Regions from separate parts of the Nocardioides sp. NPDC101246 genome, predicted to be linked through region 2. Evidence: riboswitches for the same ligand, from Rfam matches in the RefSeq annotation. Region 2 holds a riboswitch; each other region holds the start of a gene.
What was found. Region 2 has a riboswitch for cobalamin ahead of ACIRON_RS12200 (ABC transporter substrate-binding protein). Riboswitches for the same ligand answer to the same signal wherever they lie in the genome.
Positions count from the first base shown of each region.

Region 1 (7,530 bases), on a different contig from region 2:
GCGGTCGTCCTCGGAGCCGCCGCGGAGCGGCTCGCCCCCGGACGGATCGGGACGACGCTGGTGACCGCGGCCGCGACCTGGGCGGTCCTCGGCGGCCGCTCGCTGGAGCGCGAGGCGATGGCCGTCCATGACCATCTCGACCGCGGCGACCTTCCAGCGGCACGGCAGCGGCTGACCCACCTGGTCGGGCGCGACACCAGCCAGCTCGGCGCCGACGAGGTCTCCCGTGCCGTCGTGGAGAGCGTCGCCGAGAACACCTCCGACGCGGTGGTCGCGCCGCTGGTGTGGGGCGCCGTCGCAGGTGTCCCCGGACTGCTCGGCTACCGCGCCGCCAACACCCTGGACGCCATGGTCGGCCACCACAACGAGCGCTACGAGCGCTTCGGCTGGGCCAGCGCCCGCCTCGACGACCTGCTCAACCTCCCGGGCTCGCGCCTGTCCGGCCTGCTCACGGTCGCCGCCTCCCCAGGAAACGCCGGCGAGGCCGTACGCGCCTGGCGCCGTGACGCCGCCAACCACCCCAGCCCCAACGCCGGCGTCGTCGAGGCCACCTTCGCCGGCTCGCTCGGGGTCCGGCTGGGCGGCACCAACACCTACTACGGCAACCGCGTCGAGCACCGCGCGGTCATGGGCGACGGCCGCGCGACCGAGCCGGCCGACATCTCCCGGGCCACCCGGCTGGCGCGGCGGATCGGGATCGGCGCGGCCCTGGTCGCTGCCGCGTACGCCGTCGTTCAGCGCTCCTGACGGAAGGCCCGGGCCAGGACCGCCGGCGGGGCATCGGCGATGCCCGGTCCGCCGGCGCGGGTCCACTGGGCCAGGGCGTCGGCGACCCTCGCGCTGCCGGTCCGGGCGACCCACACCGGCCGGGCCCCGCGCCGGCGTCCTTCAGGTGAGGGACCGACCACCACGACGTCGGCTCGCTCGCAGGGGCCGAGGCAGTCGGCGACACGTACGGTCGCCGACTCCCCGGCCGCCGTGTGCAGCGTCGTGAGCACGGCTGCGTGGTCGACCCCGGGCGACTTCCGCTCGCTCCCGCAGCAGCATCCGCGGCAGACCGTCAGCGTCGGCCGTCCGGTAGCCGGACCGGTCATCCGCAAGCCTCCTCAGCCCTCGCAGGCTTCGCAGTCGGGGCCGTTCTCGATGGCACAGACCTGGGCGTCGGTCCAGTCGTCCCAGGTCAGGTCGTCGATGGCGTCGGTGGTCGGGTTCTCGTTCATGGTCGTACCTCTCGTCGAGAAATCGGGTTCAGCGGGACTGCTTGCTGGCCTGGATGCCGGCCCGCGAGCGCAGGTAGTAGAGGCTCTTGATGTTCGGGTCGAGCAGCGCGAGCTTGTGGATCTTGCTGATGTACTGAGGCGTCGCGTCGGCCTGGAAGAACAGGTTGAGCGACTGCGCCTGGTCGATGTAGACCTGTCGGTCCGAGGCCCGGGCGAGCAGGACCTCCTGGTCGATCTCGTAGCCGGTCTTGAAGACGTCCTTCTCGTGGTCGTCGAGCCAGTCCACATGAGCCACGGACCCACCGTTGTCGATGATGTCGGAGATGTGCGCCTGGTCGTAGACGCCACGCTCCTTCATCACCTCCACGAGGTTCTGGTTGGCCCGCGGCATCTCACCGGCCGAGGTGGTCTGGTTCCAGACGTTGGCGACGTACGGCTCGATGCCCTGGCTGGTGCCGCCGACGATCACCGCGGTGCTCATCGTCGGCGCGATCGCCATCAGGTGGGAGTTGCGCCGTCCGACGCACCACTCGGGGATGCCCGCGATCGAGCCCATCCACCGCGACGCAGCGTCGGCGGCTGCGGAGATGTGCTCGAAGATGTCGGTGTTGAGCGCCGCGGCCTTGTCGGACTCGAACGGCACCCGCTGCTTCTGCAGGTAGTCGTGGTAGCCCATCACGCCCAGGCCCAGGCTGCGGGCCTTCTCGGTGTAGCGCACCGCGCGCTCCAGGCCGCGGATGGTGCGGGCCTTGCGCAGGAACGCCTCGGCGACCGAATCGAGGAAGACGGTCGCGACGTACGCGGTGTCCTGGTCCTTCCACTCGTCGTAGGTCGACAGGTTCAGCGAGGAGAGCACGCAGGTGTAGGAGTGGTCCTCGTCGCTGAACAGGGTGATCTCCGAGCACAGGTTGGAGGCCTTGTTCTCCAGCCCGTTGGCCTGGTACGACTCGGTCTGGGCCGCGTTGACGGTGTCGACCTTCCAGATGTAGCCCTTGCCGAGCACCACCCGGATCTTCAGCACCCGCTGGTAGCGCTCGAGCGCGTCCTTGTCGCCGGCCAGCATCCGGTCGATGAACGCCTGGCTGAAGATCCAGCCGACGTTCTTGTTGGCCGGCTCGCGGAAGATCAGATCGGCGAGCTCGAAGAAGTCCGGGTGGTCCACCGGCAGGTAGCCCGCCCAGGAGCCGCGGCGGGTGGCGCCCTGGCTGATCTGGTTGGTCATCTCCACGAAGTTGCAGAAGACCGGGACCACGCCGTTGGCCTTGCCGTTGTCGGAGAACTTCGCGCCGCGGGGCCGGACGTCGCCGAGGTACGCCGAGGTGCCGAACCCGTTCTGGGAGAGGATCGCGGCCTCCTTGAGGGTCTCGTAGAAGCCCCACACCGAGTCCTCCACGTAGGAGCCCTCGCACGAGACCGGCAGACCCCGGTCGGTGCCGAGGTTGGAGAGCACCGGCGTCGACGGCGAGAGCCAGCCGTTCCAGATCGCCTCGAAGAACTTCTCGGTCCACGAGGTGCCGTCCTCGCGGGCGTACATCTCGTCGGCCAGCTCGCCGGCGGTGGCGGCGATGGTCTCGTAGCGTTCGCGGACGCTCTGGCCCTCCACGGTGTACTTCGCCTTGAACATCGCGTAGCCCGCGGTGGTCATGAAGGCGGGCACGACGCCCTCGGCCTGCAGCGCCTTGCGCTCGGCGGAGAGGGTCTCCCAGCTGCTGTTGCTGCCCATCAGACTGTTCGTCATTAGAAGCTGAACTCCGTCTCGCCGATGTTGCGGTTGTATTCGTTGCCGGTGACCTGGAAGAAGTCGTGGAACTGGGTGCCGTTGATGCCGCTGTAGAACCACTCGGCGATCGGGTTGTCCTCGACCCCGAACAGCGGCTCCATCCGCATGTTCTCCAGCGTCATGTCGACCCGGGACTTCACGAAGGCCTCCAGGTCGGCCTGGTCGATGCCGGTGATGGGCCCGTGGGCGAAGAGCATCTCCACGATCCGGGCCTCGTGGGCGTAGAGGTGCTCGGCGACGCCGCGGACGCGCTCGAACAGGTCGGAGCGCTCGGCCTCGAACTTGTCGGCCGGCACGGTGGCGGCGTACTCCTCCAACACCGTGTTGAACAGCCAGGCGCCGCCGGTGGCGTGCAGGTTCTCGTCGCGGGCGGAGAAGTTGATGCCGCTGATCACGTTCTGCAGCAGGTTCTTCCCGCCGGACTGGAAGTGCTTGAGGAAGGCGAAGTTGGAGTAGAGGACGCAATTCTCCATCAGCGTGAAGACGCTCAGCGCGTAGAGCAGGTCCTCGTCGGCGATGGCCTCCCACACGAAGGCGATCCGCTCGGCCAGCACCGGGTCGTTCTTGTAGGAGTCGTAGAACTCCTCGGTGTCGATCATCAGGGTCTTGTTGAGCTTCGCGTAGAACGGCGCGTGCATGTTCAGCTCGGCGAACGAGAAGGCGTTCGTCATCATCTGGACCTCGGGCCGCGGGAAGGAGTGGAAGAGCCGGTCGCCCCACACCTCGCCGCCCAGGATCAGCTCGTAGATGGTGAACAGCTTCAGCGTCGTCTTGACCGCGGCCTGCTCGGCGTCGGTCATGTTGACCAGGAAGTCCTGCTTGTCGTTCTCGACCGGGATCTCCTCGGCCGTCCAGAAGATGCTCCGCTGCTTCTTGGCCAGGTCCTCGGCCATCGGATAGTCGAAGACGTACGCCGACTTCTCCGTGCGGATCGGTAGACCCTCGGTGTCGATCATCTTCTCTCATGCCCCCTTGGTCCGCGGGACCCACGGCCCGCTCCGGATGTCTCGTGCATCCGTTCCGGGGGCAGGAGAGGACAGCGTCGTACGCGCTTGATCCCCTGACCTTCCCTCGAGGTCGCGGACCCCACCATGAGGTGGGCACTGGCAGGTCTTCGGACTCGTGGGCTTCGTGCTCGGTCCTAGTGGCCGTCGCTTCCCAGGGGCATGGCTTGCTCCCAGTGCTTCGTGAAGGCGGTCGTTCCCACTCACCGCTGCGGGGCAGTCCCGGACTCACACCGGGTTCCCTCTTGCCTCTCCCTCCCCGTCGCCGAGGAAGGAGAACCAGCTGCGAGGACCACTATATGCGGGAATTACACCAATGCAACTTCCTAGATCTTGTGCTTCGCCGTGTCGTCGGAAACATCCCCGGCACCGGTTCGACGACCCGTGCTAGCCTCTGCGCCGAGTCGAACGCATCCGGATGGATGCCAGGGAACTCCGGTGAGAATCCGGGACTGGCGCGCAGCGGTGAGGGCGACGGCGAGACCAGCAAGCCACTGGGGAGAAGTCCCTGGGAAGGCGGCCTCGCCGGGTGAACCCGAGTCCGAAAACCTGTCGGCTCAGATGTACGTCACGGCCCTCGCGACCAGGGTCCAGAGGACTTGAGAGGCCGACCGCCGTGGAAGACCGTGTCCGTGCTCGCGCCCGCGATCGCGCCGGGAGACGACGCGTCCCGTTCCTACCGCTGGTGGCCGGGTTGCTGCTCGCCTCGGCGCTGAGCGTGGTGGCGTCCCTGGCGTTCGGGTCCGAGCACATCCCGCTCGCCGATGTGGTTGCGACGGTGACCGACCGGCTCGAGGGGGAGGCTCCCGGGAGATGGGACGTGATCGTGTGGGAGCTGCGGCTGCCCCGCGCGCTGATGGCGCTCGTCGTGGGCGCCGGGCTGGCCGTCGCCGGCGCCGGCATGCAGACCCTGGTGCGCAACCCGCTGGCCGACCCGTTCCTGCTCGGCATCAGCTCCGGCGCAGCAGTCGGGGCGACGGCTGCGATCACCACCGGCGCCCTGGTCGGCTTCGGGATCTACGCGGTCTCGACCGGTGCCCTGCTCGGGGCGATCGGGGCAGCGCTGCTGGTCTGGCTGGTGGCGACCGCGCAGGGCGGACTGACCCCGATCCGGCTGGTGCTCTCCGGGGTGGTGCTCTCCTCGGGGCTCTCCGCGATCGCCTCCTTCCTGGTCTTCGCCAGCGACGACCCGCGGGCCGCGAACTCGGTGATGTTCTGGATGCTCGGCAGCGTCGGCGGCGCCAGCTGGGAGAAGCTGTGGGTGCCCGCGGTCGTCGGCCTCGTGCTCGCCGCCGGGATGCTGGCGTTGCACCGGTGGCTGGACGCGCTCGCCGCCGGGCCGGAGACCGCGGCCGCGCTCGGTGTGAACGTCGCGGCGCTGCGCGGTGCCCTGTTCGTCGGCCTCTCCGTGCTGGTCGGCGTGCTGGTCGCGGTGAGCGGCGGGATCGGGTTCGTCGGCCTGATCGTGCCGCACGCCGCCAGGCTGCTCGTCGGGGCTCGGCACCGGGTGGTGCTCCCGGTCGCGGCGCTGGGTGGCGGGCTCTTCCTGCTGTGGGTCGACGTGCTCGCGCGGATGGTGGCCCGACCGCAGGAGATCCCGCTGGGGGTGGTCACCGGCGTCGTCGGTGCGCCGCTCTTCCTGCTGCTGATGGGCCGGAGCCGCTACCGGTTCGGCGGTGAGCGATGAGCGGGCACGGCGCCGGTCCGGTGCTGCGGCTGCGCGGGGTCGGGGCCCGTCTGGGCGAGCGTGAGGTGCTGCGTGACATCGACCTCGACGTACCTGCAGGGACCAGCCTCGGGATCGTGGGCGTGAACGGGGTGGGGAAGTCGACGCTGCTGCGCATCCTCGCCGGCGTACTGCGCCCGAGCACGGGGCAGGCCCAGCTCGCCGACGACTCCGGTCGGCTCCAGGAGACCTCCCGGATCGGCTCGCGCGAGCGCGCCCGCCGGCTGGCGTACGTCCCCCAGGAGGAGGTCGCCTCCGCCGAGCTGCTCGTCGGTGAGATGGTCGCGCTGGGCCGGGTGCCGCGCACCCGGCCGTGGTCGCGAGGTGGTCGTCAGGAGCGCGAGATCGTCCGGGCGGCGCTCGATGCCGTCGGCCTGGCCGACCGTATCGACGACCCCTGTGACCGCCTCTCCGGCGGCGAGCGGCGCCGGGCGGTGCTCGCTCGCGGCCTCGCCCAGGAGAGCCCGGTGATGCTCCTGGACGAGCCCACGAACCATCTCGACGTCGCCTGGCAGCTGCGGCTGCTGCAGACCGTCGCCGGCCGGGCCGAGACCCTGGTCGCGACGATCCACGACCTCGACCTGGCGCTCCGTTCCTTCGATCAGCTGGCGGTTCTGGGTCGGCCCCCGGGCAGCGACCCGGACGCGGGGCCGGCGACCGTCGTCGCCCACGGCCCGCCTGCCGAGGTGCTCGACGCGATCAGCGTCGATCTCCACTTCGGCGTCGGCTCCGTCCAGGTGCCCCACCCGCACCTCGATCAGGCACATCTCCTCATCCACCCCCGGAAGGACCACTCGGCATGATCTCTCTCCCGACCATCCCCGTACGTCGCGGCGGCCTCGCCTGCCTCGCCGTGCTCGCGCTCGGCTCGACGATCCTCACCGCCTGCGGGACGGAGGAGACCGCCGCCGGCGCCGCCGGGCAGGGCGCGATCACCGTCGAGAACTGTGGCGAGAAGGTGACCGTCGACGCGCCGGTCACCGAGCTCTACGCCTACGACGGCGGGATCATCTCCATCGCGCTGGCCGTCGGCGCTCGCGACGAGCTCGTCGCGGTCACCGGCATCGCCCGGGACCAGGAGCTGCTCGAGCTCGCCTACCCGAAGGACCGGGTCGAGGAGCTCGAGGTCGTCGGCGACGACTACCCGACCCTCGAGACCGTCCTCGCTCTCAAGCCGCAGATGATGTTCGCCGGCTGGAACTACGGGTTCAGCGAGTCGCGCAACCTGATCCCGGAGACCGTCGAGGAGCACGGCATCGAGACCTACCTGCTCAGTGAGTCCTGCCGGCAGGAGGACGGCGACCGCGGCACGATGGAGGCCTGGACGGCGCTGCGTACCGACCTGCTCAACATCGGTGAGCTGACCGGCCACGGCGCGGAGGCGACAAAGGTCGCGGCCGACATCGACGAGCGCCGCGAGGCCCTGGAGAGCGCGCCCAAGCCGGAGAAGGCGCCGACCGCGTTCCTCTTCGACTCCGGCACCGACGCGATCTTCACCTCCGGCTCCTTCGGCGCTCCGCAGGCCATCTTCGACACCGCCGGGGTGACCAACGCGACCGCTGACGTGGAGGACACCTGGACCGAGGTCGGCTGGGAGCGTCTCGCCGCCGCCGACCCCGACGTCATCTACTTCGTGGACTACCCCGGCCAGTCCTACGAGGAGAAGGTCAAGGTCCTCCAGGCCCACCCGGCCTCGCGCGACCTGACCGCGGTCAAGGAGCAGCGGTTCGTGAACCTGCCGTACGCGATGTGGGTCTCCGGTCCGATCAACATCGACGCCGCCGAGTGGGTCCGCCGCTC
Region 1 covers NZ_JBIWNX010000004.1:430,775-438,304, forward strand. The annotation lists gene ACIRON_RS09830 (cobalamin biosynthesis protein) at 1-747, shown strand, start outside; gene ACIRON_RS09835 ((2Fe-2S) ferredoxin domain-containing protein) at 735-1,094, opposite strand; gene ACIRON_RS09840 (ribonucleotide reductase N-terminal alpha domain-containing protein) at 1,249-2,943, opposite strand; gene ACIRON_RS09845 (ribonucleotide-diphosphate reductase subunit beta) at 2,958-3,956, opposite strand; cobalamin riboswitch at 4,088-4,303, opposite strand; cobalamin riboswitch at 4,393-4,576, shown strand; gene ACIRON_RS09850 (FecCD family ABC transporter permease) at 4,687-5,691, shown strand; gene ACIRON_RS09855 (ABC transporter ATP-binding protein) at 5,688-6,533, shown strand; gene ACIRON_RS09860 (ABC transporter substrate-binding protein) at 6,530-7,530, shown strand, end outside.
Region 1: it holds a riboswitch for cobalamin, as region 2 does, so the genes downstream of both, ACIRON_RS09845 (ribonucleotide-diphosphate reductase subunit beta) here and ACIRON_RS12200 (ABC transporter substrate-binding protein) in region 2, are expected to answer to the same signal.

Region 2 (11,174 bases):
GGATGGTCTCCGCGACCGGCTACACCGGCGACGTCGAGGTCGAGATCTTCAACGAGGCGGTCTGGGCCAGCGACCCCGACGAGGTGCTCGCCACCATGGCGCAGCGCTACCGCGACCTCGTCCTCCCCCACCTGTGATGGCCCGCCAACCTCAGGGCCATCCGGTCGTCGTGGTCGCCTGCGACAAGTTCAAGGGCTCCCTGACCGCGCGCGAGGTCGACGAGGCGGTGGCCGCCGGGATCCTCGCGGCGAACCCCGAGACGGAGGTACGCATCGTGCCGATCGCCGACGGCGGCGACGGCACCGTGGCGGCACTGGCCGGCGCCGGTTTCTCCCTGGTGCCGGTCACCGTCGCCGGCCCGACGCTCGAGCCGGTCGCGGCGCACTACGCGGTACGCGGCGACCTGGCGGTCGTCGAGCTCGCCGACACCTGTGGGCTGCTGCGGCTGCCCGGAGGCCGGCTCGCACCGCTGACCGCGTCCTCGCGAGGTCTCGGTGAGGCCGTGCTCGCCGCCATCGACAGTGGTGCCCGCACGGTCGTTCTCGGCCTCGGCGGCAGCGCCAGCAACGACGGCGGCTCAGGGATGCTGCGCGCCCTCGGCGCACGGCTCCTCGACGCCTCCGGGGCCGAGGTCCCGGAGGGCGGCGGATCGCTCGGAAGCCTCTCGAGGATCGATCTCTCCGGCCTCGATCCTCGTCTGCGGGAGACCGAGATCGTGGTCGCCTGCGACGTCGACAACCCGCTGCTCGGCCCCCGCGGTGCGGTCGCCACCTTCTCCGCGCAGAAGGGCGCCGGCGCCGCGGACCAGGAGCGGCTCGAGGCGGCCCTGGTGACGTACGCGGTCACGGTCGCCGAGGCGACCGGACGCGACCATGCCGAGATCGTCGAGGCGCCCGGCGCCGGCGCGGCCGGCGGCGTCGGGTTCGCCGCCCTCGCGGTGCTCGGCGGACGGGTCGAGCGCGGCGTCGAGCTGCTGCTGGGCCTCGTGGGATTCGCCGAGGCGCTCGCGGGCGCCGATCTGATCGTCACCGGTGAGGGCTCCTTCGACCACCAGACCCTGTCCGGAAAGGCCCCGATGGGCGTGCTCCAGGCGGCCCGGGAGGCCGGGATCCCCGCCACCGTGGTCTGTGGCCGCACCACCCTCTCCCCCGCCGAGGCCGTGGAGGCGGGCGCCGCCGGCGTACGCGCGCTCCTCGACCTCGAGCCCGACCCCGCGCGTTGCATGACGAACGCCGCCGAGCTGCTCTCGCAGCTCGGCGGCGAACTCGGGTAACACAGGCGTAGATCTCGACCCGCCCGTCGCTCGATCTCTTCGCGTTGTGACCCTGCGACTCCGTCGCAGGGTCACAGGCTCAGAAGTCGAAGTCGTCGATGTTCGACTCGTCGAAGACGGTCGGCTCACCGAGGACGATGACGCCGTCGGCACCGACGGTGTACTCGCCCAGGTCACCGGCCTCGAACTTGTCGCCCTCCTTGCCCTCGATGTCACCGGACGCGAGCGCGTCGGCGGCGTACGCGGAGAGGTAGCCGAGCTGCTCGGGGTCCCACAGCGCGAAGGACTTCACGGTGCCGTCCTTGATGTACTCCCGCATCTGGTTCGGGGTGCCGAGGCCGGTCAGCGCGACCTTGCCCTTGTACTCCGAGTCGGACAGGTAGCGCGCGGCAGCGGCGACGCCGACCGTGGTCGGGCTGATGATGCCCTTGAGGTTCGGGTGGGACTGCAGCAGACCCGCGGTCTTATCGAAGGAGGTCTGATCGTCGTCGTTGCCGTAGACGGTGTCGACGAGCTTGATGTCGGGGTGGTTGGCAGCCAGCTCCTCCTCCATCAGCTTGATCCACTCGTTCTGGTTGGTGGCGTTGGCCGCCGCGGAGAGGATCGCGATCTCGCCCGCGTCGCCGATCTGCTCGGCGATCAGGTCGACCTGGCTCTTGGCGATGCCGGCGGCGTCGGCCTGGCTGACGAAGACGTCGCGGAACTGTGGCTCGGTGTCGGAGTCCATCGTGACGACCTTGGTCCCGGCGTTGCGGGCCTCCTCGAGGGCGTCGCCGATGGCGGTCGGGTCGTTGGCCGAGACCACGAGCGCGCCGGCGCGCTGCTGGGTCGCGGTGTTGATGAAGCTGACCTGGGAGTCGGGGGTCGACTCGGTCGGGCCGACCTGCTTCCACGTGGTCCCGATCTCCTCGGCGGCCTTCTGGCCGCCGGTGTCGGAGGCGTCGAAGTAGGGGTTGCCGAGGTTCTTCGGGATGAAGGTGATGCTGCTGGTGTCGCCGCCACCCTCTCCATCGCTGCCACTGTCGCTCCCGCCACCACAGGCGGACAGGGCGAGGCCGAGGGCCGCAACGATGGCGACGGCACTGCCTGCGCGTCGGAACTTGCTGGTCATGTCTCTCACTCCGATTTCTTTGAGTTCTTAGAGGATGGTTCGTCCGAGCTCTGTTGCCGGCGATAGGTGCCGACGATGCGACCGGTCCAGCCGAGAACGCTGGCCGCGATGACTGCTGCGATGAGAAGCAGGCCGGTGATGATCTGGATGAGGTTGGCGCTGAGCCCGTCGAGGCGGAGCGCGCTGCCGATCGTCCCGATCAGGACGACGCCGGCGATGACGCCGGGGATCGCCCCGCGGCCACCGAAGATGGACACCCCGCCGAGCAGCACCGCCGCGATGACCTGGAGCTCCATCCCGGTGGCGTTGTCGCCCCGCGCGCTGCCGTAGCGCAGCGTGAAGTAGATGCCCGCCAGCCCCGAGACCAGCCCGCTGAGCGTGAACAGGATCAGCTTCGTACGGTCGACGTTGACGCCGGAGAAGCGGGCCGCGTCCTTGCTGAGACCGGCCGCGAAGATGCCGCGCCCGAAGGGGGTGAAGTGCAGGACCACGGCGAAGATCAGGATCAGTACGACCAGCGGGATCGTCATCAGCGGGATCTGGGAGTCGCCGATCCGGGCCTGGACGAGGTCTTGCCAGGAGTCGGGCCAGTCGGTGATCGCGGTGGTGCCGAGCGCTCCGACCGCGATGCCGCGGAAGAGCGCCATGGTGCCGATGGTGACGGCCAGCGACGGCAGCCCGTAGCGGGTGACGAGCACGCCGTTGAGCGCTCCCGCGACCGCGCAGGCGAGCAGGGCGAGCACCATCGCGGCGACCATCGGCAGGCCCTCGCGGTGCAGCACCCCGAACAGGACGCTGGAGAGCCCGACGACGCTGGCCACCGACAGGTCGATCTCGCCGGTGATGATGATCAGCGTCATCGGCAGCGCGATGAGCAGGATCGGCGCGATGTCGAGGACCAGGAAGTAGACCGTGATCGGGTCGGAGAAGTTGAGGATCGCGATCGAGGCGTACGTCCACACCACCACGAGCAGGGCGATGATCGCCGTGTCCCTGGTCATCAGGGTGCGCTGCCACCACGGCCTGGCGTGGGCTGCGTACGTCCGGGCGGGTGCCTTCTCGGCAAGGAGGCTCATGATTCTTCCCTCTCCGCGAGGAGCTTGTCGTGCTGACGGCGGGCGAAGTAGCGGTCCAGGACGATCGCGCCGATGATCAGCGCGCCGACGACGGCCTGCTGCCAGAAGTCGGGGATGCCGAGGATCGGGAGCGCCCGGTTGATGGTGACGAGGAGGTACGCCCCCAGCGCCGCCCCGAGAACGGTGCCGCTGCCACCGAAGATGGCCACACCACCGACGACCGCGGCGCCGACGGCCTCGAGCTCGATGCCCTGGCCGACGCCGGAGCTGATGGTGCCGTAGCGGGAGACGTACAGGATCCCGGCGAGGCCGGCGAGCGCACCCGAGGTGGCGAACGCCTGCAGGACCCGGCGCTTGTCGCGCAGCCCGTAGAGGGTGGCGGCGTCGGGGTCGGAGCCGATCGCGTAGAACTCGCGGCCGACGCGCGTGGAGCGCATCAGGTAGATCACGACGGCCAGCAGCGCGAACGAGATCCAGGCGAGGTTGGGGATGAACAGGAACGATCCGGTGCCGAAGTCGAGCAGCCCGGGCGGGATGTCCGAGGCGTTGATCCGGTCGCTGCCGGCCCACTCGAGCATGATCCCGCGGTAGACGTAGAGCGTGCCGAGGGTGATGACCAGCGCCGGCACCTTGGCGAAGGCGACCAGCGCCCCGTTGATCAGCCCGAGCACCGCGCCGGCGGCGACCGCGATCAGGACGACCACGATCACCGGGAGGCCGGTGTCGAGGAAGAGCCGTCCGGCGAGGTAGGCCGTCAGCCCGAGGGTCGAGCCGACGCTGAGGTCGACGTTGCGGGTGATGATCACCATCGCCTGGCCGACCGCCAGGCAGACGAGGATCGCGGGGGTCAGGGTGAGGTCGCGCCAGCCGTCCGTGCTGAACAGGAAGTTCGGGTTGACCGCAGTGGTCACCACGAGCAGGAGGACGAAGGCGACGGCGATGCCGGTCTCGCGCTGCTTGAGAAGCCAGGTCAGCCGGTTGGCTGCTCGATGGCGTGGCTGCGGCGCGGCCGGGGCGGGCGCGTCGAGCGTGGTGGTCATGATGCCTCGCTGACGTTCAGGGTGGTGGAGTGGTGGGCCGTCGCCGCGCGCATGACGGCCTCGGGGGTCGCCTCCTCACGGCTCAGCTCGGCCGTCTGGTGGCCCTCGCTGAGGACGATCACCCGGTCGGCCATGCCGAGCACCTCGGGGAGCTCGGAGGAGATCATCAGGATCCCGAGACCCTCCTGGGCCAGGGTCGAGAGCAGCCGGTGGACCTCGGACTTGGTGCCGACATCGATGCCCCGCGTGGGCTCGTCGATGATCAGCACCTTCGGCCGGGTGGAGAGCCACTTGGCCAGGACGACCTTCTGCTGGTTGCCGCCCGAGAGGGTGCCGGCAAGGGTGTCGAGCGTCGCGGCCTTGACCTCGAGCCGGGCGGCCCAGTCGGCGGCCGAGCGGTTCTCGATGGCGCTGTTGATCAGCCCGGTGCGGGCGAGCCGTCCGCTGGTCGGCAGGGTGATGTTGCGCGAGATCGGTGCGTCCAGGACGAGACCGTGCTGGCGGCGGTCCTCGGGGACGAACGCCAGGCCCATCTCGATCGCCCGCCTCGGGTCACCCGGCGGCACCGGGCGTCCGTCGAGGGTGACCTCGCCGCTCTCGTAGGGGTCGACGCCGAAGATCGCCTGCGCGACCTCGCTGCGCCCGGCACCGACGAGGCCCGCCAGACCGACGATCTCACCTTCGCGGACGGTCAGGCTGATGTCCTGGAACAGGCCGGTGCGGGTGAGGCCCTTGACCTCGAGCAGGGGCTTGCCGACCGTGGCCTCGAGCTTGGGGTAGAGGTCGGAGACCTCGCGTCCGACCAGCCGCTGGACGATCTCGTCCTCGGTGACCTCGGCGATGGCGTCGGTGGAGATGTAGGCGCCGTCGCGCATCACCGTGATCGTGTCGCACAGCGCGAAGACCTCGTCGAAGCGGTGCGAGATGAAGACGACGGCACAGCCCTGGTCGCGCAGCGTGCGCGCCACGGTCATCAGCCGGTCGACCTCGTTGCCCGAGAGGGCAGCGGTCGGCTCGTCCATGATCAGGACCCTGGCGTCGAGCGAGAGCGCCTTGGCGATCTCGATCAGCTGCTGGTCGGCGATGGAGAGGCCTTCGGTCGGCCGGTCGGGCTCGATCGGGACGCCGAGCCTGGCGAAGAGCTCGACGACCTCGGTGCGCATCGCGGCGCGGTCGATCCTGCCCCAGCGGTTGGTCGGCTGGCGACCCATGAAGATGTTCTCGGTGACGGAGAGGTCGGGGAAGAGGGTCGGCTCCTGGTAGATGACCGCGACCCCGGCCTGCTTGGCGTCGGCGGTGTTGCGGAAGTCGACCTGCTCCCCGGAGAGCAGGTAGTCGCCGGCGTCGCGGCGATAGAGCCCGGCGACGATCTTGACCAGGGTCGACTTCCCGGCTCCGTTCTCCCCCACGAGCGCGTGGATGGATCCGGCCTCGACCCGGAGGCTTCCGGACCGGAGGGCGCGTACGGGGCCGAACGACTTGGCCACGTCCCGCAGCTCCAGTGCGGCGGGTGTGTCCGGCATGGGCAGCTCCTCGAATTGAAAGGTTTCAAGCCTGGTTTACGCTAGTGATGGCAATCACATACGTCAACACTCTGAGGCCGCTAATTTGAGCGAGATCCGGACTTTGTCATCAGACCGTGTCGGCGCCGGTGCGTATCCAGGCGGGAATCCCACCGCGTCAGACGGCGTTCAGAGCCCTATGCACGCACTCTGGGTATGGGCACATCCGCACGCGGCATCACTCAACGGACGGCTGCGCGAGGTCGGCATGAACGCGCTCGGCGCGGCCGGTTGGAGCGTCGACGAGATCGACCTCTATCGAGAAGGTTTCAATCCACTTCTGGTGGAGCGGGGAGAGGCTGACGTACGCCACCACCAGGACCGGTTGCGGGAGGCCGATCTGCTGGTCGTGCAGTTCCCGCTGTGGTGGTATTCGGTGCCCGCCATCCTCAAGGGCTGGATCGACCGGGTCTTCGAGTCGGGGTTCGCCTTCGACGTACCGGATCCGGAGACCGGCAAGCCGCTCAAGTACGGCAAGGGCGGCCTGGTCGGCAAGCGCGCGCTGACCGTCGTCACCGCCGGGGACCGGGCCGCGACCCTCGGCCCGCGTGGGATCAGCGGCGACATCGAGGACGTCTTGTGGCCGCTGCTGCACGGCACGTTCTGGTACACCGGGATGGACCCGTTGCGGCCGCACCTGATCACCGACGCCGACACCATGAACCCGCAGGTCATGGCACGGATCGAGGCCGACCTGAGCGTACGTCTCGAGGGCGTGATGACGGAGCCGCGGATCGACTACCTGCCGATGGCCGAGGAGCACTACGACCACACGATCAGGCTCCACGACTCGGTCGCACCCGGGGAGGACGGGCTCAGCGCCCATCGCGAGCGCTGAGGGCCCGCCTGCTACGGTCATCTGGCCAGCCGCTCGGGACGCAGTCCCGGCACGGGAACCCGGTGAGAGTCCGGGACTGACGCGCAGCGGTGTGGGTGACGGACGGGACACTGTGCCACTGGGCCCTCGGGCCTGGGAAGGCGTCTCGCGCCGGTCGATCCCGAGTCCGAAGACCTGCTGGCCCTGCAGCACACCGCTGCCGGTCAGCACGGGCGACGCGCACCAGCCCGCGACCCGCTCGAGGACCGACGTGCACCCCTCCCGCACCATCCGAACTCTCACCGCGAGCACCGTCCTGGTGCTCGGCTCGACGCTGGCCGGCTGCGCCTCCGACCAGCCCTCCGACACGCAGCAGGCCGCGGGCGCCGCCGGCTTCCCGGTCACCCTGACCAACTGCGGCCGCGAGATCACCCTCGAGGCACCGCCCGAGCGCGTCGTCTCGCTCAACCAGGGCTCCACCGAGATCCTGCTCTCGCTCGGCCTGGCCGATCGGATCGCCGGCTCCGCGACCTGGACCGACCCGGTGCTCGACTCGCTGGCCGCGGCCAACGAGGACGTACCCCGGCTGGCCGAGAACGCGCCCTCCTACGAGCGCGTCCTGGAGGCCGAGCCGGACTTCGTCACGGCCTCCTTCGCCAGCACGCTGGGCGAGGGCGGGGTGACCACACCCGAGGACCTGGAGAAGCTCGGCGTGGGCTCCTACCTCTCCCCCGCCGAGTGCCTCAAGGACAACGAGGGCGACGACGACGGCACCCGCCACGGCGCCCTCGAGATCGAGACGATCTTCGGCGAGATCACCGACCTGGCGCGGATCTTCGGTGTCCCCGAGCGGGGCGAGGAGCTCGTCGCCGACCTGTCCCGGCGACTGGAGACGGCCCGGACCGAGGCGCCGGACCACGACGTCAGCGCGATGTACTGGTTCGCCAACTCCGAGTCGCCCTACCTCGCCGGCTGCTGCGGCGGCCCCGGGATCATCGGCCGCACCCTCGGCGTGGAGAACGTCTTCGACGACACCACCGACGAGTGGCCGCAGATCAACTGGGAGACCGTCGCCGAGCGCAACCCCGACGTCATCGTCCTCGGCGACCTGACCCGCAAGAGCCAGACCGCCGAGACCGCCCGCGCGAAGATCGACTACCTGAAGGCCAACCCGGTCACCGCGCAGATGGAGGCGGTGAAGAACGACCGCTTCGTGACTCTCTCCGGCGCCGAGCTCAACCCGTCGATCCGCACCGTCTACGCCGTCGAGAACGTCGCCGAGCAGCTCGCCGCCCTCGGCCTATGACATCGCACACACGCAACCCCATCCAGCCGAGCCGTCACTCCGGTCGGCCGAAGCGTCAGCCCGGTCGGCCGACTTGGCGCGGCCGTGACGGCTCGGGCGACGCGGGTGACGGCTCGGGCGACGCGGGTGACGTCTCGGCCGACGCGGGCGACGCCTCGGGCGACGCGGGCGACCACTCGGGCGACGTACGCGCCATCTCGGGCGACGCGGGCGACCACTCGGCCGACGTACGCGCCGCCTCGGCCGACGCTGGCGACGCCTCGGCGATCGGCGTGGCGGGCGTGGTGCTGATCCTGGCTCCCCTGGTGGTGCTGGCGTCGGTCGCGGGGGCGATCACCGTGGGGCCCTCCGACCTGAGCGTCGCCGACGTCTACGGCGTGGTCGCCGACCGGGCCGGCCTCGGCTCCTCCGACCTCACCTTGCTCCAGCAGAGCATCGTGTGGGACCTGCGGCTGCCACGTACGTTGCTGGCGGGGATCTGCGGAGCGGGACTGGCGATCTGCGGGGTGATCCTGCAGTCGCTGCTGCGCAACCCGCTCGCCGACCCGTTCGTGCTCGGCATCTCCTCGGGGGCCTCGACCGGTGCGGTCTCGATCGTCGTGCTGGGCGTCGGGGCGGGCACGATCGGGCTCTCCACCGGGGCGTTCGCGGGAGCGCTCGTCTCGTTCGCGCTCGTGCTGCTGCTGGCCTCGCTCGCCGGGGGCACCACCGACCGGCTCGTCCTGGCCGGGATCGCCGCCACCCAGCTCTTCTCGGCGCTCACCTCGTTCATCGTGTTCACCGCGGCCGACGCCGAGCAGACGCGCGGGGTGCTGTTCTGGCTGCTGGGGTCGCTCTCCTCGGCGAGCTGGACCGACGTACTCGTCTGCGGGGTGATCGTGCTCGGTGGCCTGCTCTGCTGCGTCGCGGGCGCCGGCTGGCTGGACGCGTTCGCCTTCGGCAACGACGCGGCGGCCTCCCTCGGGGTCGACGTCGGCCGCATCCGGGCGGTGCTCCTGGTGCTGACGGCGCTGATGACGGCCGTCATCGTGTCCACCTCGGGCGCGATCGGCTTCGTCGGGCTGGTGCTGCCGCACCTGGCTCGCGCACTGGTCGGCCCTGGACACCGGCTGCTGCTGCCGGCGACCGCGCTGCTCGGCGCGATCTTCCTGATCTGGGTCGACACCGCTGCCCGGACGGTGATCGACCCCGAGGAGCTTCCGGTCGGGGTGGCGACCGCGCTGGTCGGGGTGCCCGCCTTCGCGCTGGTGCTGATGAGGGCCCGCCGATGAGCGAGCGCCAGCGAGCGAGCTGTCAGCGTTTCATCGGGCCGCATCCGTATTCTGGCGCTTGCGCTACGGAGGTGGCCCGATGACGGCGCTCGAGGCCGGGCGGGTCCGGTGGGCTCCGCGGGGACGTCTCGTCGTCGACGACGTGACCCTCCAGGTCGAGGACGGCGTCACCGTCGGGCTGCTCGGGCCCAACGGGTCCGGGAAGTCCTCGCTGATCCGCATCCTGGCAGGGCTGCGGCCCGCGGACTCCGGGGACGTGCTGCTCGACGGCAGCCCGCTCGCCGGCATGTCGCGGCGCCGGCTGGCACGCCGGCTCGCGGTCGTCGAGCAGGAGCCGGCGACCAGCCAGGACCTGCGCGTACGCGACGTCGTCGCGCTCGGCCGGGTCCCCCACCGCCCGGCGTGGGCACCCGACTGCGCCCGTGACCGCGCCGCCATCGCGGAGGCGGCCACCCACGCCGGGATCGCCGACCGCCTCGACCAGCGCTTCTCGACCCTGTCGGGCGGCGAGCGGCAGCGTACGCAGATCGCCCGGGCGCTCGCCCAGGAGCCCGAGATCCTGCTCCTGGACGAGCCGACGAACCACCTCGACGTACGCCACCAGCTGGCCCTGCTCGCGCTGGTCCGCCGGATGCCCACGACCTGCCTGGTCGCGCTCCACGACCTCAACCTCGCCGCCACCTACTGCGACCAGGTCTTCGTGCTCTCCCAGGGCCGCGTCGTGGCCGGCGGTCCCCCCGCGCAGGTGCTCACCGAGGACCTCATCAGCGAGGTCTACGGCGTACGCGCCCGGGTGCACCACGACGACGGCGTCGTCATCCGCTTCCTCGGCCCGCTGTGACGGCGGACCGTTACGCTTGGGCCCCGGACGGAGGACCCGTGAAGAGACTCGGCATCACATCAACGATCGTCACCCTTGCCCTGCTGGTCGGCGCGTGCGGAGGTGGCGGCGACCGCGACACCCCGAGCAACCCCACGGGCGGCGGCCTGAGCGCCGCGGACGGGACGGCGTACGAGGAGTGCTTCGACGCCATCTGCGAGGTGCTCGTCGAGAAGGGCGCCGAGATCGACCTGGACCCGGACCTGGGATGGGAGGGCACCCCGGGCGTGGGCACGAGCGGCTGGGAGCTGCTCACCGTCACCGACCTGAGCGAGGACGGCGTCGGGTTGACGCTCTCCGCCGCGGACGCCTCCAGCACCGGCGGGATGGCCACGATCCTTCCGGTCGGCGACAGCAAGGCCTACTACCTCAAGGGCATGACCGCGAAGGTCGTCGACGCCTCCGAGGAGCAGGCCGTGCTGTCGCTGAACTGGTCCGGCGCCTGACCGGATCCGGATCGCTCAGAGCTGCGAGTCGTAGACGCGTACGTAGTCCACGACCATGCTCTGCGGGAACTGGGTCGTGCCGTCGGGGTTGCCGGGCCAGTTGCCGCCGACCGCGACGTTGAGGATGAAGAAGAACGGCTGGTCGAAGACCCAGGGGTTGCCGCCGGTGTTGGCGGTGGTGAAGGTCTGGTAGGCGACCCCGTCGACGGACCAGGTGATCGAGCCGGGCTGCCAGTCGACCGCGAAGGTGTGGAAGGTGTCGGCGAAGGACCAGCCCTGCGGGTGCATGTACTGACCGGTGATGCCGTTGCCGCCGGAGTAGCCCGGGCCGTGCAGGGTGCCGTGGACCAGGTGGGGCTCGTAACCGACGTTCTCCATGATGTCGATCTCGC
Region 2 covers NZ_JBIWNX010000006.1:4,268-15,441, forward strand. The annotation lists gene ACIRON_RS12165 (sugar phosphate isomerase/epimerase family protein) at 1-137, shown strand, start outside; gene ACIRON_RS12170 (glycerate kinase) at 137-1,273, shown strand; gene rhaS (rhamnose ABC transporter substrate-binding protein) at 1,353-2,384, opposite strand; gene ACIRON_RS12180 (ABC transporter permease) at 2,390-3,460, opposite strand; gene ACIRON_RS12185 (ABC transporter permease) at 3,457-4,500, opposite strand; gene ACIRON_RS12190 (sugar ABC transporter ATP-binding protein) at 4,497-6,023, opposite strand; gene ACIRON_RS12195 (NAD(P)H-dependent oxidoreductase) at 6,202-6,900, shown strand; cobalamin riboswitch at 6,910-7,097, shown strand; gene ACIRON_RS12200 (ABC transporter substrate-binding protein) at 7,151-8,185, shown strand; gene ACIRON_RS12205 (FecCD family ABC transporter permease) at 8,182-9,456, shown strand; gene ACIRON_RS12210 (ABC transporter ATP-binding protein) at 9,536-10,297, shown strand; gene ACIRON_RS12215 (hypothetical protein) at 10,336-10,782, shown strand; gene ACIRON_RS12220 (family 16 glycosylhydrolase) at 10,798-11,174, opposite strand, start outside.

Region 3 (9,677 bases), on a different contig from region 2:
CGACCTGCGCGGCGTCGCGGCGTCGCTGGACCGGCTGCTGTGCGCCTCGCCGCGGCTGGCCGCGCTGCCGGGGCGGTTCCTCTTCGTGCTCGACGACGGTCGCGGCGACCTGGTCTCGCGCGAGTGCGACCTCGGGCTGGTGGCGCTCTCCGCGGCCGAGGGCCAGCTCCGGGTCGGTGACTCGTGGGGGCCGGTCGTGCCGCTCGCCGAGGCCGCTTCCCGGTTGGTCTCGCTCGCTGCTCAGTTCTTGGACGTACGCGGCGAGGGACCGTCGGCGGCCTGGCACGTCGCCGAGCTCGACGCTCCTCTGGTCGAGCCGGTCGTGGCCGACGCCCGGGTGCCGGTCGCGGCCACCGAGCTGGAGTTCGGTGAGGTGCCCGGCGGCGAGCACGTCGGATTTGCCGAGGGGGCCCTGGACCGGGCGGCGGTCACGGCGCTGGCCGAGCGGGCGCCGGCGGTCGTGGTGACGCCGTGGCGCGGCGTACTCGTGCCCTCGCCGCAGGTGCGCCCGACCCGGCGCTACGACTACATCGACCAGGGGCCGGCGATCTACGTCGACTCATTCGCGACCATCCGGCGCGAGTCCGACCTCTCCGCGGTGCCCGCCGACGCCGAGCGGCTCGCGGTGCGGATGATCCACGGCAGCGGGCAGGTCGACCTCGCCGCCGACCTGGTCATCCACCCCGGCCTGGTGAAGGCCGCGCGGGGCGCGCTGGAGGCCGGGGCGCCGATCCTGTGCGACGCGACGATGGTCGCCACCGGGGTCACGCGGAGCAGGCTCCCGCGCGAGAACGAGGTGCTCTGCATGCTCGGTGACGACCGGGTCCCGGCGCTGGCCCGGATGTGGGGGACCACCCGCACCGCTGCCGCGCTGTCCCTGTGGGAGCCCTACGTCGAGGGTGCGGTGGTCGCCATCGGCAACGCCCCGACGGCGCTCTTCCATCTGCTCGAGATGATCCTCGACGGCGGTCCGCGGCCGGCCGCGATCGTCGGCTGCCCGGTCGGCTTCATCGGCGCGGCCGAGTCCAAGGAGGCGCTCGCCTCCTTCGCCGCCGATCACGGGATCGACATCCCCTATGTCACCGTCCGGGGCCGTCGTGGCGGCTCCGCGATGACCTCCTCCGCCCTCAACGCACTCGCCCAGGAGCAGGAATGAGCACCTCGAGCCCTGGACGGTTCACCGTCGTCGGCATCGGCCCGGGCGACCCCGAGCTGATCACTCTCAAGGCAGCCCGGCTGATCGGCGCGGCTCCCGTGATCGCCTACCACGCCGGGGTGCGCAAGCAGTCGCACGCTCGCCGGATCGCGTCGTCCCTGATCCCCGCGGACGCGGTGGAGGAGGAGCTGCGCTACCCGGTCACCACCGGGACCACCTCGCACCCCGGCGGCTATGTCGGGGCGATGGCCGAGTTCTACGAGTCCTGCGCGGTCCGGCTCTCCGCTCACCTCGACGCCGGGCGCGACGTGGTCCTGCTCGCCGAGGGCGACCCGCTCTTCTACGGCTCCTCGATGTATCTCCACGACCGGTTCAAGGAGGTCTACGAGACCTCCGTCGTGCCGGGCGTACCCGCCTTCGCAGCCGCCACCGCCGCGGTCTCCACCCCGCTGGTGCGCCAGACCGACGTGCTCACGGTGCTGCCGGGAACCCTGCCCGAGCCCGAGCTCGCCCGTCGGCTGGCCGACACCGAGGCGGCGATCATCATGAAGCTCGGCCGGACCTTCCCCGCGGTCCGCTCCGCGCTCGCGGCCGCCGGGCGGCTCGAGGGTGCCTGGTACGTCGAGCGTGCCTCGCAGCCCGAGGAGCGCTGGCTGCCGGTGGCCGACGTCGACCCGTCCTCCGTGCCGTACTTCTCCCTCATCGTGGTGCCGGGAGACACGGCTCCTGCACCTGCCGCGGCCCGGCTGCGGCAAGAGCTACCCGCGGTCGAGCCTGTCGAGGTGGCGCGCGGGGGCGTCTCGACAGACTCGACCGGCGGGGAGGTCCTGGTCGTCGGGCTCGGGCCGGGTCCCGACGGGTGGCTGACACCCGAGGTCAGCTCGGCGCTGGCCGAGGTCGGACACGTCGTCGGCTACGCGCCGTACGTCAACCGGGTGCCGCAACGTGAAGGCCTGCGACGGCACGCATCGGGCAACACGGTCGAGGTCGACCGGGCCCGGCACGCCCTGGACCTGGCGGTGGCGGGGGAGCGGGTCGCCGTGGTCTCCGGCGGTGACGCCGGTGTCTTCGGGATGGCGTCCGCCGTGTTCGAGGCTGCCGAGGATCCGGCCTACGCCGGCGTACGCGTCCGGGTGCTGCCCGGGGTCAGCGCCGTCCAGGCGGTGGCCGCGCGGGCAGGCGCCCCGGTCGGGGCCGACTTCGCGGTGATGTCCCTCTCCGACCGGCTCAAGCCGTGGTCCGTCGTCGAGGACCGGCTGCGCGCGGTCGCGGCCGCCGACCTCGTGCTGGCCATCTACAACCCGGCCTCGCGCTCGCGCACCGAGCAGATCGGCCGGGCTCGCGACGTACTCCTGGAGCAGCGCAAGCCGGACACCGTGGTCGTGGTCGGGCGCGATGTCGGGCGGGCCGAGGAGTCGCTGACCGTGACCACTCTCGGTGACCTCGACCCCGGGACCATCGACATGAAGTGCCTGGTCATCGTGGGGGCGAGCTCGACCCGGGCGACCGCGGCCGGGCAGGTCTGGACGCCGAGGTACGTGCGGTGACCGGCCGACAGAGCGTTCACTTCGTCGGTGCCGGCCCCGGCGCGGCCGACCTGCTGACCGTCCGCGCGACGAGGCTGCTCGAGGCCGCCGACGTGGTGCTCTTTCCCGGCACCTACCTGGACCCCGAGGTGCTGGGGCACTGCAGCCCCGCGGCCGAGCTGGTCGACACCCAGAAGCTCGACCTGGACCAGATCGTCGGCGAGATCGTCGCCGCCCACCGGGGCGGCAAGCAGGTCGTACGCCTCGTCTCCGGCGACCCGTCGGTCTACTCGGCGGTCGCGGAGCAGACCCGGCGGCTCGATGCCGCCGAGGTGCCCTGGGACGTCACGCCGGGCGTGCCCGCCTACGCGGCGGCAGCCGCGCTCGTGGGACGCGAGCTGACCGTCCCGCTGGTGGCGCAGTCGGTCGTCCTCACCCGGACCCAGGCCCGGTCGACGGCCATGCCGGAGGGGGAGTCCCTGGCCGCGTACGCCGCGACCGGCGCCACGCTCGTGCTCCATCTGGCGATCCGGCGAACCCGCGAGCTGATGGCCGAGCTGTTGCCCTACTACGGCCCGGAGTGCCCGGTCGTGGTCGTCTACCGCGCCAGCCAGCCCGAGGAGCGGGTGCTGCGCGGGACGGTGGCGACGATCGCCGACGCTGTCGAGGACGCGGGTCTGAGGCAGGCCGCCGTCATCCTCGCCGGACCTGCGCTGGCCCGCGACGGGGGCGAGTCGTTCCTCTACGATGCGGCTCGGGTGCGTGCCTGATGGACCTCTATGACGCGATCAACCGCCGCCGCGACACCCGCGCGGAGTTCACCGGTGACCCGGTCGATCCTGCCGTGCTCGAGCGGGTCCTCTCGGCCGCCCACGCCGCCCCGAGCGTCGGGATGTCGCAGCCCTGGGACTTCGTGCTGGTGCGCTCGCCGGAGACGCTGTCGGCCTTCCGCGACCACGTCGCCACCGAGCGGGACGTGTTCGCGTCCTCGCTCTCCGGCGAGCGGGCCGCGACGTTCTCCCGGATCAAGATCGAGGGCATCTGCGAGTCCGGACTCGGGGTGGTCGTCGGCTACGACCCGACCCGTGGCGGGTCGCAGGTCCTCGGACGGCACGCCATCGCCGACGCCGGGCTCTACTCGACCGTCCTCGCGATCCAGAACCTCTGGCTCGCCGCCACCGCCGAGGGTCTCGGCGTCGGCTGGGTCAGCTTCTACCGGGAGGAGTTCCTGCGATCGCTCATCGGCCTTCCGGAACACGTACGGCCGGTGGCCTGGCTCTGTGTCGGTGCTGTCGACGGCGTGCCTGAGGTGCCGGATCTGGAGCGGTTCGGGTGGAGGCATCGGTCGGAGCTGTCTTCGGTGGTTCATGAGGAGAGGTATCTCTCGGGGCGCTGAGGTTTTCGTGGTTGGTGTTGCCGCCGACCCTTGCTTGGAGGGTGTTCTCGCCGGCGTCCGGAGTAAAGGACGGCCTTCGGCCGCCGGCTTCGCCGGTCGCCTGCGGCGATCATCTCGACAAGCTCGATACATCGCCTTGACACCGGCCGTCGACGAGAATTTTGGCTGTATATCGGGTCGGCGGCAGGGGTTTGGCGCGGAGTTTCGAGTTGAGCACGGGCTTGGGACTGCGGGTCACCCGCTCCGGCAGTCGGATCGTCTGGTTGGTGGAAGGAATTTTTCTTCCACGGGGCGCCCGCTACGCGGTGGTGGACCGAGAGGCGAATGAAAATTCGTTCGGCGCCGAGGATTCCAGTTGGGATCTACTTGCCAGGGGAAGGAATTTTCTTTCCCTGGGTGTGAGGCTGGGGCGCGGCGGGCGAACGAACTTTCGTTCGCCTGGATTCGTCTTCTGCCGGGGCGGGTCGACCGGATAGAAGAAAATTTTCTTTCACCCGTTGGCGCTGTCGGTGGGGACGACGAAGGACCACTGCGTCACAGCCCGTGCGGGGACCCAGCCGGTGAACGTGCCGATCGGGGCTGAGGTCTCGACCGAGATCCGGGTGAGCTCACCGCCATGCTGCTGATAGGCAGCGGCCAGGAGTTGCTCGGTCTCCAGGGTGACGCCGTGGACGACGAGCCGGCCACCGAGGCGGAGGGCAGCGAGACATGTGTCGAGCACTCCTGGTCGGGTGGCGCCGCCGCCGATGAAGATCGCGTCGGGCTCCGGGAGATCGCGCAACGCATCGGGGGCGCGGCCCTGGACGACGGCCAGGCCGGGTACGCCGAGGCGGGTCGCGTTGCGGGCGATCCGGGCGGCGCGCTCGGGGGAGGCCTCGACCGCGGTCGTGGTGCAGGACGGGTGCGCCCGCATCCACTCGATACCGACCGAGCCGGCACCGGCGCCGACGTCCCACAGGTGCGCGCCGGCGGTGGGGGTCAGGCGGGCCAGGGCCGAGGCCCGCAGGTCGCGCTTGGTCAGCTGGCCGTCGTTCTCGAACGCGTCGTCGGGAAGGCCGGCGGCCCAGCCGAGGAGGGGTGCGCCGACGCACTCGATCGCCACGATGTTGAGCCGCGGCGACTCCGCGTCCCACGCGGAGGCGGTCGCGGTCCGTGCGCTCTCGGTCTCCGCGCCGAGCTCGCCCAGGACGGTCATCGTCGAGGCCCCGAAACCGGCCCCGACCAGGAGGTTCGCGATCGAGGCAGGAGTCGACCCGTCCGAGGAGAGTGCCAGGATCCGGCGGCCGGGTGCGAGCTCGCGCGCGATCAGTGACACCTCGCGGCCGACGAGGCTGACGACCACGCACGTCTCGGCCGCCCAACCCATCCGGGCGCGGGCGAGGGCGACGGAGGAGACGGCCGGCTCGATGCGTACGTTCGCTGCGCCGAGCAGGTCGATCAGCGTCGTGCCGATGCCGGAGACCAGCGGGTCCCCCGAAGCCAAGGCGACCGCATCCCCGATGCCGTCGAGCAGTGCCGGGAGCCCCTCGCGCAGCGGCGACGGCCAGGGCTCGCGCCGCTGGCCGGGGACATCCGGGACGAGGTCGAGATGACGCTTGCCGCCGAGGAGGACGGCCGACTCCCGGATCAGCTGCTGGTGACGTACGGGAATCTCGTCCCAACCTCCGGCACCGATGCCCACCACGACGATCATGAGGCCAGACGCTACAGTGACCGCACAGGCGCGAGGTGCCCCGACTGGGGAGAATCTGGGAAGCCGGTGGGAATCCGGCACAGGCCCGCTGCGGTGAATCGAGCCCCATCACGGGGACTCGACAAGTCCGAAGACCGGCCTCGCGTCCATCCAATCAACGCGATAGGGAGCGGGAGCCTCTCATGCCGGTGCACTACCCATTTTCTGCCGTCCTCGGCTGCCAGGCGGACGACCTCGACGACATGGGCCTCGCGCTCGTGCTCACCACCATCTCCCCGGAGATCGGCGGGGTCCTGGTCCGTGGCGAGAAGGGGACCGCGAAGTCGACGGCCGTACGCGGTCTGGCGGCCGTGCTGCCCTCGATCTCGGTCTACGCCGGGGACCGGTTCTCGATCGACCCCGCCGACCCCTCCGCGGAGTCGCCGGACGGTCCCTTCGGGTCCGCCGCCGTCGTGGAGAGCCGGCCGGTGCGGCTGGTCGAGCTCCCGGTGGGGGCCACCGAGGACCGCGTCGTCGGCTCGCTCCATCTGGAGAGCGCGCTGTCGCGCGGCGCGGTCGAGTTCGAGCCGGGGCTGCTTGCGCGGGCCCACCGCGGCCTGCTCTACGTCGACGAGGTCAACCTGCTCCACGACCACCTCGTCGACCTGCTGCTGGACGCGGCGGCGATGGGCCGGGTCAGCGTCGAGCGCGACGGCGTCTCGGTCGAGCACGCCGCCCGGTTCGTGCTGATCGGCACCATGAACCCCGAGGAGGGCGAGCTGCGCCCGCAGCTGCTGGACCGCTTCGGGCTCACCGTCGAGGTCGCCGCGCCCCGGGATCCGGCGCTGCGCGCCGAGGTCGTACGCCGCCGGATGGCCTTCGACCTGGACGCTCCCGGGTTCGTCGAGCGCTATCTGGCCGCCGAGCGCGACCTGACCTCGCGGGTCTCCACCGCGCGCGCCCTGGTCGGCAAGGTCCGGCTCACCGCGCCCGGGCTGCTCAAGATCGCCGAGGTCTGCGCGGCGTTCGAGGTCGACGGGCTGCGCGCCGACATCGTCACCGCCCGCACCGCGGTCGCGCACGCGGCCTGGGCCGGGCGCTCCGAGGTCACCCGCGCCGACATCCGCCGCGCCGCCCTGCTGGCCCTCCCGCACCGCCGCCGTCGCAACCCCTTCGACGCCCCCGGGCTCGACGAGGACCTGCTCGACCGCATCCTCGGCGACGACGAGCTGCCGCCCGAGCCGCCGGAAGGTGGCCCTGAAAATGGGCCTGAGGAAGGGCCCGAGAACGGGCCCGATCAGGCGCCGCCCGACGGCGACGGTGCGGCCGACGCGGAAGACCCGTCGGTCGAACCCCCGTCGGTCGAACCCCCGTCGGTCGAGCCCACGAGCGACGATTCTTCGCTGGTTGAGCCCGCGAGCGCAGCGAGCGGTGTCGAAACCAACACGGTCACCGCCGCAGGCGCCGCCTACCGCCCCCGCCTCCTGACCGTGACCGGCCTGGGCACGGGCCGCACCGGCGGCCGGAGCAAGGCGATCGGCAGCAGCGGCCGTCGGATCGGCGCCAGCCTCAGCACCCGCGGCTCGCTCCACCTCGTCGAGACGCTCAAGGCGGCCGCGGGCAAGCAGAGCGCCCGCCCGCGTACCTCGGCGCAGGTCGAGCTGCGGATCGAGGACCTCCGCACCGCGGTCCGTGAGGGCCGCGAGGCCAACCTGGTGCTCTTCTGCGTGGACGCCTCCGGGTCGATGGCCGCGCGCAAACGGATGGCGCAGGTCAAGGCCGCGGTTCTCTCGCTGCTGCTGGACGCCTACCGGCGTCGCGACAAGGTCGGCATGATCACGTTCCGGGGCGAGGGTGCCGAGCTCGTGCTGCCCCCGACGGGGTCGGTCGACCTCGCCGCGGCACGGCTCGACGAGGTGCCCGCCGGAGGACGTACGCCGCTGGCCGAAGGACTCCTCGAGGCCGCCCGCGTGCTCCAGCGCGAGCACCTGCGTGACCCCGATCTGCGGCCGCTGCTGGTGGTCGTCACCGACGGTCGCGCCAACTACCCCAGAAAAAGTGCAGAGGCCCACGGCAAGGATGCGGTGCGACGCTCGCAGCAGGCCGCCGCGTACGTCGCCGGTCTGGGCGTCACGACGGTCGTCATCGACTCCGAGAGCGGGCCGATGCGGCTCGGCCTGGCCCGTCAGCTGGCCGTCCACCTCGGAGCCGAGCACGTGCCGGTCGCCGAGGTCAACGCCGAGGCGCTGACCTCGGCCGTCCACGGGTTCACCGGAACCACCATGGGAAGGGGCGCTGCCTGATGCCCAAGGGACAGCCGCTGAACGTACCCGACGACGGGCTCACCACCCGCCAGCGCCGCAACCGGCCGCTGGTGATGGTCCACACCGGACCTGGCAAGGGGAAGTCGACCGCCGCCTTCGGGCTCGCGCTGCGCGGCTGGAACCAGGGCTGGCGGATCGGGGTCTTCCAGTTCGTGAAGTCCGCCAAGTGGCGCATCGGCGAGCAGACCGTGCTTGAGCGCCTCGGGAAGCTGCACGAGGAGACCGGCGAGGGCGGGCCGGTCGACTGGCACAAGATGGGCTCCGGCTGGTCCTGGAGCCGCAAGCAGGGTGACGCCGAGGACCACGCCGCGGCCGCCGCCGAGGGCTGGGCCGAGATCAAGCGGTGCCTAGCCACGGAGACGTACGACCTGCTGGTCCTCGACGAGTTCACCTACCCGATCAAGTGGGGCTGGGTCGACGCCGCCGAGGTCGCCTCCGTGCTCTCCGAGCGGCCGGGGCGCCAGCACGTCGTGATCACCGGCCGCGACGCCGACCCGGCCGTGCTCGAGGTGGCGGACCTGGTCACCGAGATGACCAAGATCAAGCACCCGATGGACGCCGGCCAGAAGGGCCAGCGGGGCATCGAATGGTGACCCTGCCCCGGCTGGTGGTCGCTGCTCCCTCGACGGGTTCGGGGAAGACGACGATCGCCACCGGGTTGATGGCCGCGCTGCGCGCTTCCGGGATGACGGTGAGCGGTCACAAGGTCGGGCCGGACTACATCGACCCGGGCTACCACGCGCTCGCCACCGGGCGTCCGGGGCGCAACCTCGACCCGCACCTCGTGGGCGTCGAGCGGGTCGTGCCGCTGCTGCTCCATGGTGCCGCTGGGGCGGATGTGGCGGTCATCGAGGGTGTCATGGGCCTCTACGACGGCCGCCTCGGCACCGACGGCTTCGCCTCCACCGCCCACGTGTCCTCGTTGACGTCCTCGCCGGTCGTCCTGGTCCTCGACGTCGCCCGGATGTCCCGCTCAGCTGCCGCGATCGCCGCCGGGATGGCGACCTTCGACCCGTCCGTACGCGTCGGGGGAGTCGTCCTCAACCGCTGCTCCCCGGGGCGCAACGCCGACGAGATCCGGTCGGCGCTGGAGCAGGCCGGGCTGCCGGTGCTCGGTCTTCTGCCGCGCGACGAGTCGCTGGCGACGCCGTCGCGTCACCTCGGTCTCGTCCCGGTCGCCGAGCGTGACGAGTCGGTCGCGCTGATCGAGCGGCTGGGGGAGCAGGTCGCCGAGCACCTGGACCTGGGCGCGCTGCTGGACGTGGCCCGCTCGGCACCTGAGCTCGAGGGTGAGGCATGGGATCCGGCCGAGGCGTTGCGCGAAGACGACCGTGCTGGTCGCGACATTCCCACTGCTGGTCGAGCCGCGAGCGTCAGCGAGCGTGTCGAGACCAACACGGTTCGTCCCGTGATCGCCGTCGCGGGCGGGCGGGCGTTCACGTTCCGCTACCCCGAGACCGAGGAGCTCCTGGAGGCGGCAGGCTGCGACGTACGCTCCTTCGACCCACTCTCCGACCAGGCGTTGCCCGAGGGCACCAGCGGGATCTACCTCGGCGGCGGGTTCCCGGAGATGTACGCCGTCGACCTCGCCGCCAACACGAGC
Region 3 covers NZ_JBIWNX010000004.1:419,029-428,705, forward strand. The annotation lists gene ACIRON_RS09790 (precorrin-8X methylmutase) at 503-1,156, shown strand; gene cobJ (precorrin-3B C(17)-methyltransferase) at 1,153-2,703, shown strand; gene cobM (precorrin-4 C(11)-methyltransferase) at 2,700-3,452, shown strand; gene bluB (5,6-dimethylbenzimidazole synthase) at 3,452-4,078, shown strand; gene cbiE (precorrin-6y C5,15-methyltransferase (decarboxylating) subunit CbiE) at 4,569-5,771, opposite strand; cobalamin riboswitch at 5,788-5,929, shown strand; gene ACIRON_RS09815 (VWA domain-containing protein) at 5,954-8,053, shown strand; gene cobO (cob(I)yrinic acid a,c-diamide adenosyltransferase) at 8,053-8,667, shown strand; gene ACIRON_RS09825 (cobyrinate a,c-diamide synthase) at 8,661-9,677, shown strand, end outside.
Region 3: it holds a riboswitch for cobalamin, as region 2 does, so the genes downstream of both, ACIRON_RS09815 (VWA domain-containing protein) here and ACIRON_RS12200 (ABC transporter substrate-binding protein) in region 2, are expected to answer to the same signal.